2 regions of the Streptomyces sp. NPDC000134 genome follow, and region 2 is predicted to be linked to the other one. Evidence: riboswitches for the same ligand, from Rfam matches in the RefSeq annotation. Region 2 holds a riboswitch; the other holds the start of a gene.
What was found. A riboswitch is a leader RNA that binds a small molecule or an ion and turns the genes downstream of it on or off. The one in region 2 is predicted to bind S-adenosylmethionine.

Region 1 (6,054 bases), on a different contig from region 2:
GCAGGGTCATCGCTCGCCCGGTGGGCTCCTCGGCGCCGATGCGCAGGCCGGAGGGGCCGACGGCCGGGGCCTCGGGGAAGGGCGGCTCGCCCTGGTCGCGGACCATGCCGATGTGCCAGAGCTGCGGCACGATCGTGCCGCCGCCCGCGTGCACCGCCTCGGCGACCTTCGCCCAGCCCGCGAGCTGCTCCTCGCCGTGGAACCGGGGCACGCTGTCGCTCTGCCCGGCGGACGGGTGGCCGACGTAGGTGCCCTCGGTGACGATCAGGCCGACACCGGCGGCGGCGCGGCGCCCGTAGTACGACACGACGTCCTCGCCGGGCACGCCGCCCGGGGAGAACATGCGGGTCATCGGCGCCATCGCGATGCGGTTGGGGACGGTCAGCCCGTTGATGGCGGTGGGCCGGGAGAGGATCTCGGCCGCGCGGGTGGCGGCGTCGGGGGAGGTGGCGGTCACGTGGGGGACTCCTCGCAAAGGGTGGATACCGGTCAGTATGTGCATACGCATAGACCTTTACGGGGAGTACAACCGGACCGCCCGCCCCGGTAATCCCGGCCGGCGCCGGAAAAACGCCCGAGGGCGGCACCCCCCGCTCTCGCGGGGAAGTGCCGCCCTCGGTCGAGGACGTGCGATCGACTCGGGGGCCGATCAGAAGTCCATGTCACCGCCCGGCATGCCGCCGCCGGCGGGCGCGGCGGCCTTCTCCGGCTTGTCGGCGATGACGGCCTCGGTGGTGAGGAACAGCGCGGCGATGGAGGCGGCGTTCTGCAGCGCGGAACGGGTCACCTTCGCCGGGTCGATGATGCCCTCGGCGATCATGTCGACGTACTCACCGGTCGCGGCGTTCAGACCGTGGCCGACGGGAAGGTTTCGCACCTTCTCGACGATGACGCCGCCCTCGAGACCACCGTTGGCGGCGATCTGCTTCAGCGGGGCCTCCAGGGCGAGCTTCACGGCGTTGGCGCCGGTCGCCTCGTCACCCTCCAGCTCCAGCTTCTCGAAGACCTGGCCGGCCTGGAGCAGGGCCACGCCACCACCGGCGACGATGCCCTCCTCGACGGCCGCCTTGGCGTTGCGCACGGCGTCCTCGATGCGGTGCTTGCGCTCCTTGAGCTCCACCTCGGTGGCGGCACCGGCCTTGATCACCGCGACGCCGCCCGCGAGCTTGGCCAGGCGCTCCTGGAGCTTCTCGCGGTCGTAGTCCGAGTCGCTGTTCTCGATCTCGGCGCGGATCTGGTTGACGCGGCCGTTGACCTGGTCGGTCGAGCCGGCGCCGTCGACGATGGTGGTCTCGTCCTTGGTGATGACGACCTTGCGGGCGCGGCCCAGGAGGTCCAGGGTCGCGTTCTCCAGCTTGAGGCCGACCTCCTCGGAGATGACCTCGCCGCCCGTGAGGATGGCGATGTCGCCGAGCATGGCCTTGCGGCGGTCGCCGAAGCCCGGGGCCTTGACGGCGACGGACTTGAAGGTGCCGCGGATCTTGTTGACGACCAGGGTCGACAGGGCCTCGCCCTCGACGTCCTCGGCGATGATCAGCAGCGGCTTGCCCGACTGCATGACCTTCTCCAGCAGCGGGAGCAGGTCCTTGACGTTGGAGATCTTGGAGTTGGCGATCAGGATGTACGGGTCGTCGAGGACGGCCTCCATACGCTCCATGTCGGTGGCGAAGTACGCCGAGATGTAGCCCTTGTCGAAGCGCATACCCTCGGTGAGCTCCAGCTCCAGACCGAAGGTCTGGGACTCCTCGACGGTGATGACGCCTTCCTTGCCGACCTTGTCCATCGCCTCGGCGATCAGCTCGCCGATCTGGGTGTCGGCGGCGGAGATGGAGGCCGTGGAGGCGATCTGCTCCTTGGTCTCGACGTCCTTGGCCTGCTCGAGCAGGGCGGCGGAGACGGCCTCGACGGCCTTCTCGATACCGCGCTTGAGGGCCATCGGGTTGGCACCGGCGGCGACGTTGCGCAGGCCCTCCTTGACCAGGGCCTGGGCGAGGACGGTCGCCGTGGTCGTACCGTCGCCGGCGACGTCGTCCGTCTTCTTGGCGACTTCCTTGACCAGCTCGGCGCCGATCTTCTCGTACGGGTCCTCGAGCTCGATCTCCTTGGCGATGGAGACACCGTCGTTGGTGATCGTGGGCGCGCCCCACTTCTTCTCGAGGACGACGTTGCGGCCCTTGGGGCCGAGCGTCACCTTCACGGCGTCCGCGAGCTGGTTCATGCCGCGCTCGAGGCCGCGCCGCGCCTCCTCGTCGAACGCGATGATCTTGGCCATGTGAAGTGGTCCCTCCAGGACTGGGGGTGATTCCTTCGGACCGCGCCCGCGCCCGCGACGGACGGCTCGCACACCTGTGGTTCCTTGCCCCACCCGGCCTGCGGGCCTCACCGACCCGGTCCTCGTTGTCACTCTCACCTTCAGAGTGCTAACGCCAATGATTAGCACTCGCCCCTGTCGAGTGCAAGCGCCTGCCCGGGATCGCCGGGGGGCGGGCGGGTGGCCGAACGGGTGAGCGAGGGGTCCCGGGCATGCCGGAGGGCCCGCACCCCGGCGGGTGCGGGCCCTCGGACAGAAGACCTGCGGTGCGGTTGGTCGCGCGTTTCAGGCAGTGACGCGAACCATGTCGGCCTGCGGGCCCTTCTGGCCCTGCGAGATCTCGAACTCGACCCGCTGGCCTTCTTCAAGGGTGCGGTAACCGTCCATCTGGATCGCGCTGTAGTGGACGAAAACATCCGCACCACCGTCGACCGCGATGAAGCCGTACCCCTTCTCCGCGTTGAACCACTTGACGGTGCCCTGAGCCATGCCTAACTCCCCTATTACTGGCCCTTGCGCAGATCCGCACTTCGCGGACCCGGGTCAGACCTCGTCCCCCAACGGTTGGGAACGTGCGCCGGAACGCGTCGACCGCGGCTGAATGTATCTGTCCAACTGCCGTCTGCAACAGGTCAATCGGACGAGAAATCTGGACGCCCCGGGTCCGGAATGTGGCGAGAATTCGCCGCAATTCAGGGCAAGTCGGGCCATACATAAGGAACAAAAGCCACGAAAGGGGCCCGCACTTTGGCTGCATCTAGTCGGGTGCACGGCAGGAATTCAGGGTTCCCGTTCCCGCGATCAACAGCGCGTTCCCCAACTCTACCGCGCTCAACCACATTGAATTGCCCCCTCCGCTTCTCTCACGGAGGGGGCAATGCACGGGAACGGCCCGTGACGGTCAGCCGCCGGCGACCGCGGGAATGATGGAAACGCCCGCGCCCTCGGGCGTGGCGGTCTCCAGGCCCTGCTCGAAGCGGACGTCGTCGTCGTTGACGTAGACGTTGACGAACCGCCGCAGCTTGCCCTGGTCGTCCAGGACCCGGGCGGCGATGCCGGTGTGGTTCTTCTCCAGGTCGGCGAGGACCTCCCCGAGGGTCGCGCCCTCGGCGCTGACCTCGGCCTTGCCGCCGGTGTAGGTGCGCAGGATGGTGGGGATGCGGACAGTGACGCTCACGATGATGAAACCTCCGGAAGGATGTACGTACCTGGGGGCGCGACTACGCCAGACCGGCCGAACGGAACGACTCCAGGCTCGGCCGGATCGTCGCCGTCAGCCCCGTCCCCGCCACCGCGTCCAGCGTCTTCAGCCCGTCCCCGGTGTTCAGCACGACGGTCGTGAGCGCCGGGTCCAGCACCCCCGCCTCGATGAGCTTGCGCGTGACGCCGACGGTGACCCCGCCGGCCGTCTCCGCGAAGATGCCCTCGGTGCGGGCCAGCAGCTTGATCGCGTCGACGATCTGCTCGTCGTTCACGTCCTCCACCGCTCCGCCGGTGCGGCGCGCGATGTCCAGGACGTAGGGGCCGTCCGCCGGGTTGCCGATGGCGAGGGACTTGGCGATGGTGTCCGGCTTCTGCGGCCGGACCACGTCGTGCCCCGCCTTGTACGCGGTCGACACCGGCGAGCAGCCCTCGGCCTGGGCACCGAAGATCTTGTACGGCCGGTCCTCGACCAGGCCCAGCTCGATCAGCTCCCGCAGCCCCTTGTCGATCTTGGTGAGCTGGGAGCCGGACGCGATCGGCACCACGAGCTGGTCCGGAAGCCGCCAGCCGAGCTGCTCGCAGATCTCGTACGCCAGGGTCTTGGACCCTTCCGCGTAGTACGGCCGGAGGTTGACGTTGACGAAGCCCCAGCCCTCGCCGGCCGGGTCGCCGATCAGCTCGGAGCAGAAGCGGTTGACGTCGTCGTAGTTGCCCTCGATGCCGACCAGCTCGCCGCCGTAGACCGCGGCCATGACGACCTTGCCCTGCTCCAGGTCGTGCGGGATGAACACGCACGAGCGCAGGCCGGCCCGCGCGGCGGCGGCGCCGACCGCGCCGGCCAGGTTGCCGGTGGAGGAGCAGGACAGGGTGGTGAAGCCGAAGGCGCGGGCGGCCTCCAGGGCCTGGGCGACGACCCGGTCCTTGAAGGAGTGGGTGGGGTTGCCGGAGTCGTCCTTGACGTACAGCCCGCCGGTGACGCCCAGTTCGCGGGCGAGGTTGTCGGCCTCGACCAGCTTGGTCCAGCCCGGGTTCAGGTTGGGCTTGCCGGCGACGTCGGCCGGGACCGGCAGGAGGGGGGCGTACCGCCAGATGTTCGCGGGGCCCGCTTCGATGCGCCGGCGCAGTTCCTCGGTGTCGTAGGAGGAGTAGTCGTAGGCGATCTCCAGCGGGCCGAAACACTCCTCGCAGGCGAAGACCGGGCCGAGGGGGACGCGGTGTCCGCATTCGCGGCAGGAGAGCGCCGCGGCGGGACCGAGGTCCACGGGGGAAGCGGCGGTGTCGGCGGTGGTCGCGACAGTCTGCACAGCCATGTGAGGCGAGGCCCTTTCTCCTCATCTTCCTCACGACGCATTTCGTCGTGAGACGGATTTGGCACCTTCCCGAGCCGGGAGCCTCGCTGCTTCACGAGTGCCGACTGGAGGGTTGCCGGGGCTTCATCGGGCCGTGTCCCTCTGCCCCTCTGGATGAGCGCTATGTGGTTGTGGAACACCGGCGACCCCCGACATGCGATGGTCACCCGCGTTGTTCAAGACTGTAACCGAAGGCCAGGACAGTTGAGATAGTCGTCCGATGCGCGAGATGGATCACACGTGGCTCACGGTGGTCCACCACAGGGAGGAGCCGGGGACCGTGCTGGAAGAAGTCGAGCGCTGGCTGAGCGCCCGTTCCTGGTCCGTGACCGACCGTCCGCTGCACCAGATCATGGCCGCGAAACGGGCCACCGGCCAGTCGGTCAGCGTGGTGCTGCCCGCACTCAACGAGGAGGAGACCGTCGGCGACATCGTCGCGATCCTCCGCCACGACCTGATGCGTCAGGTCCCGCTGGTCGACGAGATCGTGGTCGTCGACTCGGGGTCCACCGACCGTACGTCCGAGGTGGCCGCCGCGGCGGGCGCCCGGGTCGTGCACCGCGACCGGCTCCTGCCGCGGATTCCGGCCGTGCCGGGCAAGGGCGAGGTGCTGTGGCGCTCGCTGCTGGCCACCGGCGGGGACATCGTCTGCTTCGTGGACGCGGACCTGAGGGAGTTCTCCTCCGACTTCGTCTCGGGCATCGTCGGCCCGCTGCTGACCGACCCGGACGTCGACCTGGTCAAGGCCATGTACGACCGTCCGCTCGGCGGGGCGGCCGGGCAGGGCGGCCGGGTCACCGAGCTGATGGCCCGCCCGCTGCTCAACATGCACTGGCCGCAGTTGGCCGGGTTCGTGCAGCCGCTCGGCGGCGAGTACGCGGCCCGCCGCTCGCTGCTCGAACAGTTGCCGTTCCCGGTCGGCTACGGCGTGGAGCTGGGGATGCTGGTCGACGCCCTGCACCTGGTCGGCCTGGACGCGCTGGCGCAGGTCGACGTGGGGGTGCGCAAGCACCGGCACCAGGACGGGCAGGCACTGGGCCGGATGGCCGCCGCGATCTACCGCACCGCGCAGTTGCGGCTGGCCCGGGGCCATCTGATCCGCCCCTCGCTGACCCAGTTCGAGCGCGGCGAGGACGGCTTCGAGCCGCGCACCTTCTCGGTGGACACCGAGGAGCGGCCGCCGATGCTGGA
Region 2 (6,054 bases):
CAGCGCCAGCTCGCGGCGCAGCCCCTGGGTGGCGTCCAGCAGGGTGTCCAGGAGCAGCCGGACCCGCATGTCCTCGACGCTGCGGCCCTCGCGGGCGGCCCGGCGGGTGGCCTCCAGGGCGGCCTCCGCCTCGCTGAGCCGGGCCTTGAGCCGCCGGGTCTCGCTCTCCGCGGCGGACACCTGCGCCTGCCCGTCGGCGCGCACGGAGTCCAGCTCGCCCTGGGCCTTGCGCAGCGCCGCCTCGCCGCGCCGGACGTCGCTGAGCGCCGAGCGCAGCTTGCGGTGCAGGGACTCGGTCTCCTTGCGCGCCCCCTCCAGCTCGCCGCGCAGCCTCTCGGTCTCGGCGCGGCCCTGCTCCCGGGCGCGCTCCAGCTCCGCGCGGAGCCGGTCCAGCTCGGCGCGGGTCTCCTCGCCGGCGCGCTCGGCGTCGGCGCGCTGCGCCTCCTCGCCCGCGGCGGCCACCAGCTTCACCCAGCTCGCCGGCCGCAGTACGTAGGCCGCGGCCGCCACGTCGAGCGGGTCCGCGGCCGGGGGCGGGGCACCGGAGTCGAGGGCGTCGGCCAGTTCCGGCTGGATCTCCCTGAGCCGCTCGCCGATGCGCTGGCGGAAGAGCGGATCGGTCTCCACGGCGGCGGCCATCGCGTTGCCCGCGAACTTGACCCGCCGGCTCGGCGTGAACCGGGCGAACTGCCGCAACTGCGCGGGCAGTTCGGCGAGGGTCAGCGCGCCGAAGCCGTCCGAGACGATCTGCACCACCCTGCGGCGCACCCCGTCGGGCAGGGGACGGTCGAGCACCTCAGCGGTGCCGTCGTCCGGCCCCCCGCCGTGTGTCTGCGCCATCCGTCACCCCAATCGCGTGCGGGCCCGCTCCGCCTAGGAGCCGGCGCCCGGCCTGTCCACCAGTTCCACCTGGTCCACCGCGTTGCACCAGCGGCACCGCACCGACTCGACGCGCTCGCTGAGCACCTCGCGCTCCTCGACGTTCGGCTCGCCCGCCAGATCGAGGTGGACGTACTCCACGATCTTCGACGAGCGGGTCACGTCGAAGCGGGTGAGATTGCCGCAGAGGGTGCAGCGCCACCGTGTCGTGTCCGTGGGCAGGGGAACCGTCACTGTTCGCTCTCTTCCAGTGTCGCCCGGCGCACCGGCCTCCCCGGTACGTGTGGCTCGTAACCCTACGGCCTGGGGCGTGTCCGCCGCCCGCCAGTCCACGGCGGCGAGGCGGTTCCTCCGGTTACGTCCCGTTGCGCCATGCTCTGTAGCCATGATCCGTAACTGGAGCACGGCCCTCGCGCACAGGATCAGGACGGCGAGATCCGGCCACACCGCCCGGGGGACGGCGGCGCCGGTGACGTACGGGCTGATCGTCCTGTGCTGTCTGCTCTTCCTGGCCGGCCCCGCCGCCGGCGTCAGCCCGGCGTACGGCTCGGGCGACGGGCTGCTCGCCGCGCAGCGCGCCTACTTCCGGCACTGGGGCGTGATCCCGGCCGATCTGTTCGACGGCTCCCCCAGGGCCCTGCTGACCCCGGCCACGGCCCTGTTCGTGCACGGGAGCTGGGTGCACCTGCTCGGCAACATGCTCTTCCTCTACGTGTTCGGCGCGATGACCGAGGAACGGATGGGCCGCGTGCGGTTCACCGTGTTCTACGTCGGCTGCGGCTACCTGGCGCTGCTGGGCTACGCGGTGGCCAACTCCCGCTCCGAGCAGTCCCTGGTCGGCGCCTCCGGAGCCATCTCGGCCATCCTCGGGGCGTTCCTCCACCTGTTTCCGCGGGCGCGGGTGACCAGTCTGCTGCCGTTCCTGTTCTTCCTGCCGCTGCGGTTCCCGGCGTGGGTCGTGCTGCCGTTCTGGGCGGCCCTGCAGTGGCTGGCGGCCGGGCGGGCGGGGGACGGCCCGGGGGTGGCGTACCTGGCCCACCTGGTCGGCTTCGGCCTGGGCTTCCTGGTCGCCTGGGTGCGTCCCGGGCGGAGGACTAGAGTGAGCAGCAGCCCAGCGCCCGTCCCCGAGGGAGAGAACCCACCGTGATCACCGCGATCGTCCTCATCAAGACCAGCGTGGACCGGATTCCCGAGATCGCGGAGCGGATCGCCGCGCTGGACAGCGTCAGCGAGGTCTTCTCCGTGACCGGCACCTACGACCTGATCGCCATGGTGCGGGTGCGGCAGCACGAGGACCTGGCGGAGATCATCCCGGGCCGGATCAGCAAGATCCCGGGCGTGGAGGGCACGGACACGCACGTGGCGTTCCGCACGTACTCGCAGCATGACCTGGAGGCGGCGTTCGCCATCGGCCTGGAGAGCTGAGCGACCCGGCCCGGAGCGACCGGGCGGCGGGCCCGGCGAAGGGCCCGGCCGCGGTCCGGCGCGGTCACCGGCTCACGCCGCCGCGGCGGAGGTGTCCGGCACGCAGCGCCCGCCCTCCGTACGGTAGTTCCACCGGGCGCCGTCCCGGACGAGTTCGCGCACGGCGGTCACGAACCGCTCCACGTGCTCGTCGGGGGTGCCCGCGCCGAAGCTGACCCGGACGGCGTTGAGGGACTTCTCGCCGGGCGCGGCCTCGGGGGCGCCGCACTCGCCCTGGGTCTCCGGGTCGCTGCCGAGCAGGGTGCGCACCAGCGGGTGGGCGCAGAACAGGCCGTCGCGGACCCCGATGCCGTACTCGGCGGAGAGGGCGGCGGCGAAGTGGCTGCTGTTCCAGCCCTCGACGACGAAGGAGAGGACGCCGACGCGCGGGGCGTCGTCCCCGAACAGGGAGAGGACCCGGACCTCGGGCACCTCGGCGAGGCCCTCGCGCACCTTCTCGATCAGGTGCCGCTCACGGGCGACCAGCGTCTCGAACCCGGCCTCGGTGAGGGCCTTGCAGGCGGAGGCGATGGCGTAGGCGCCGATGACGTTGGGCGAGCCGGCCTCGTGCCGGGCGGCGCCCTGGTGCCACTCCACGTCCACTCCCCCGTCCGCGCGCCGGGCGACCCTGCGGCTGGCGCCGCCGCCCGCGAGGTAGGGCTCGGCGGCGCCCAGCCAGTCGGCGCGGCCGGCCAGCACGCCGGAGCCGAAGGGGGCGTACAGCTTGTGCCCGGAGAAGGCGACCCAGTCGACGTCCAGGCCGGTCACGCTCACCGGGTGGTGCGGGGCCAACTGGGCGGCGTCCAGGACGATCCGGGCGCCGTGCGCGTGGGCGGCGGCGGCCAGTTCGCGCACCGGCCACAGCTCGCCGGTGACGTTGGAGGCGCCGGTGACGCAGACCAGGGCGGGGCCGTGCGGGTCGCGGTCGGCCAGCGCGCGCTCCAGGGTGGCGACGGCCTCGCCGTGGGTGCGCGGGGCGTCCAGGAAGGTGACGTCCGCGTCCCGCCAGGGCAGCAGCGCGGCGTGGTGCTCGGTCTCGAAGACGAAGACCTGGCAGTCGGCGGGCAGCGCGGCGGCGAGCAGGTTCAGCGAGTCGGTGGTGGACCGGGTGAACACGACCTGGTCGCCCTCGCGGCAGTCCAGGAACTCCGCGACGGTCCGGCGGGCGTTCTCGAACAGGTCGGTGGACAACTGCGACAGGTACCCGGCGCCCCGGTGGACGCTGCCGTAGTACGGGGCGTAGGCGGCCACGTCGTCCCAGACCCGCTGGAGCGCGGGGGCGCTGGCGGCGTAGTCCAGCGCGGCGTAGGCGACCTCGCCGCCGGTGACCAGGGGGACGGTGACCTCGCGGCCGAGGACGGGCAGCGGAGCGGAGACAGCGGTGGGTACGGACATGGCGGACTCCCGTGAGAGGCAGGCGCGGAGAAAAGGAGAGAAGGGGTGTGCGGAGGCGGGGCTCGGCGGCCCTAGCGCATTCGCTTGCTCACGGAAGGCTCCTCGACGACCAGGACCCCTGGCGGGCGAGGGGTCCGCGCTTGCCGTGGACCTTGCTGTCCACGGCCTGGTCTTCACCCGGGGCACCCCGCCACGGACGGAGGGTTGCCGGACAGTCGGCCGGGGCCTGATGACTGTCACTCATGACCTGGTGCAGAAACGTACGGGAGGTGATCGCCGTCCCGCAACCCGTGTCCGGATCGCGGGACGTACGTCACAGGGTCCGGCCCGTCAGGCGTGGCTGGCGGCGACCCAGCGCTCCAGGACCCGGCGGGCCGCGCCCGAGTCGATCGCCTCCGCGGCGCGGTCCATCCCGGCCCGGACCCGCTCCGGCAGCGGCCCGTCGCCGGGTTCCAGGGCGACCAGCGCCGCCGCCGCGTTCAGCAGCACGGCGTCCCGTACCGGGCCGGGCTCGCCGCCCAGCAGCTTCCGGGCCACGTCGGCGTTGTAGGAGGCGTCGGCGCCGCGCAGCGCCTCGACCGGCACGATCTCCAGGCCGACGTCCCGGGGGTCGAAGGTCTCCTCGGTGACCTCGCCCTCGCGGACCGTCCACACCCGGGAGGTGGCGGTGGTGGTCAGCTCGTCGAGGCCGTCGTCGCCGCGGAAGACCAGCGCGGAGTTGCCGCGCTCGGCGAAGACCCCGGCGATGATCGGCGCCATCCGGGCGTCGGCCACGCCGACGGCCTGGGAGCGGACCCGCGCCGGATTGGTCAGCGGGCCCAGGAAGTTGAACACCGTCCGGATGCCCAGTTGGCCGCGGGCCGCCGCCACGTGCCGCAGCGCCGGGTGGAACTTCACCGCGAAGCAGAAGGTGATCCCGGCCTCCTCGGCGACCTCGGCCACCCGCCGCGGCGTCAGCTCCAGATTGACGCCGAGCTTCTCCAGCACGTCGGAGGCGCCGGACGCGGAGGACGCGGCGCGGCTGCCGTGCTTGACGACCTTCGCGCCGGCGCCCGCGACGACGATCGCGGACATGGTGGAGATGTTGACCGTCTTGGCGCCGTCGCCGCCGGTGCCGACGATGTCCACGGTGTCCCCGGGCACCTGGATCACGTTGGCGTGCTCGTACATCGTGCGGACCAGGCCGGTGATCTCGTCCACGGTCTCGCCCTTGGCGCGCAGCGCGACCGCGAACCCGGCGATCTGCGCGTCGGTCGCCTCGCCGCGCATGATCCGGTCCATCGCCCACGCGGCCTCGTCGGCCGAGAGGTCCCGGCCGCCCAGCAGGCCGTTCAGCACGGCGGGCCAGGAACGGCCCGCCGCGGTGTCGCCTCCAGCGGGGGTCACAGCGCTCATCAGCCGCTCCTGGGTCGTGTGTGTGCGGTCGGGAGAAGTCGCCCCCCACCCTATCCAGCCCGGGACCGCGCCGAAGGGCCCCGTCCGAACACCGGACGGGGCCCTTCGATCGTCGTGTGGCGACGCGCGGAGATCAGTGGTGGCCGTGGCCGCTGGTGATCTCCTTGTACTCCTCGACGGTCGGCTTCGGGATCTGCGACCCCTCGCCGTAGTACGCGTTGTTGAGCTTGGCGCGCAGCTTCTCGGTGCTCTTGGCCTTGCGCTCGACGCCGTTGTCGTCGACCGCCGGGCCGATCTGGGCCGGCTGGTACTGCTCGTGCGCCGTGAGCGTGTAGAGCTGCTCCTGGCTGAGCGGCTCGTGCACCTCGATGAACTCACCGTGCGGCAGGCGCTTGATGATGCCCGACTCGCGGCCGTGCAGCACCTTGTCCTTGTCCCGGCGCTGGAGGCCGAGGCAGATCCGCTTGGTGATGACGAACGCGATGACCGGACCCACGAAGAAGCCGATGCGCACGAACCAGGTGACCGCGTTGATCGACAGGTGGAAGTGGGTGGCGAAGATGTCGTTGCCACCACCGATCAGCATGATCATGTACGCGGTGACCCAGGCGACGCCGAGACCGGTGCGGGTCGGGGCGTTGCGCGGGCGGTCCAGGATGTGGTGCTCGCGCTTGTCGCCGGTGACCCAGGACTCGATGAACGGGTACAGGGCGATCGCCGCGAGGAAGAGGCCGAAGATCACCAGCGGGACGAACACGCCCAGGACGAGCGTGTGACCCCAGAAGTTGATCTCCCAGCCCGGCATGGCGCGGACCAGACCCTCGGCGAAGCCCATGTACCAGTCGGGCTGAGCGCCGGTGGAGACCTGGTCGGGCCGGTAGGGGCCGATCGCCCAGATCGGGTTGATCGACGCCACGGCGG

Region 1: another riboswitch for S-adenosylmethionine. It lies ahead of thrC (threonine synthase); the one in region 2 lies ahead of ACFY32_RS08555 (aminotransferase class V-fold PLP-dependent enzyme).

What each region holds. Positions count from the first base shown of each region.
Region 1 is NZ_JBIAZN010000002.1:333,069-339,122, forward strand. Features, by position in the region: gene ACFY32_RS03935 (NADH:flavin oxidoreductase) at 1-457, opposite strand, end outside; gene groL (chaperonin GroEL) at 650-2,272, opposite strand; gene ACFY32_RS03945 (cold-shock protein) at 2,597-2,800, opposite strand; gene ACFY32_RS03950 (ubiquitin-like small modifier protein 1) at 3,213-3,488, opposite strand; gene thrC (threonine synthase) at 3,532-4,824, opposite strand; SAM riboswitch class I at 4,843-4,984, opposite strand; gene ACFY32_RS03960 (glucosyl-3-phosphoglycerate synthase) at 5,144-6,054, shown strand, end outside.
Region 2 is NZ_JBIAZN010000004.1:353,102-359,155, forward strand. Features, by position in the region: gene ACFY32_RS08535 (NYN domain-containing protein) at 1-840, opposite strand, end outside; gene ACFY32_RS08540 (hypothetical protein) at 874-1,113, opposite strand; gene ACFY32_RS08545 (rhomboid family intramembrane serine protease) at 1,265-2,026, shown strand; gene ACFY32_RS08550 (Lrp/AsnC family transcriptional regulator) at 2,023-2,304, shown strand; gene ACFY32_RS08555 (aminotransferase class V-fold PLP-dependent enzyme) at 2,377-3,738, opposite strand; SAM riboswitch class IV at 3,870-3,986, opposite strand; gene trpD (anthranilate phosphoribosyltransferase) at 4,069-5,133, opposite strand; gene ACFY32_RS08565 (cytochrome bc complex cytochrome b subunit) at 5,267-6,054, opposite strand, start outside.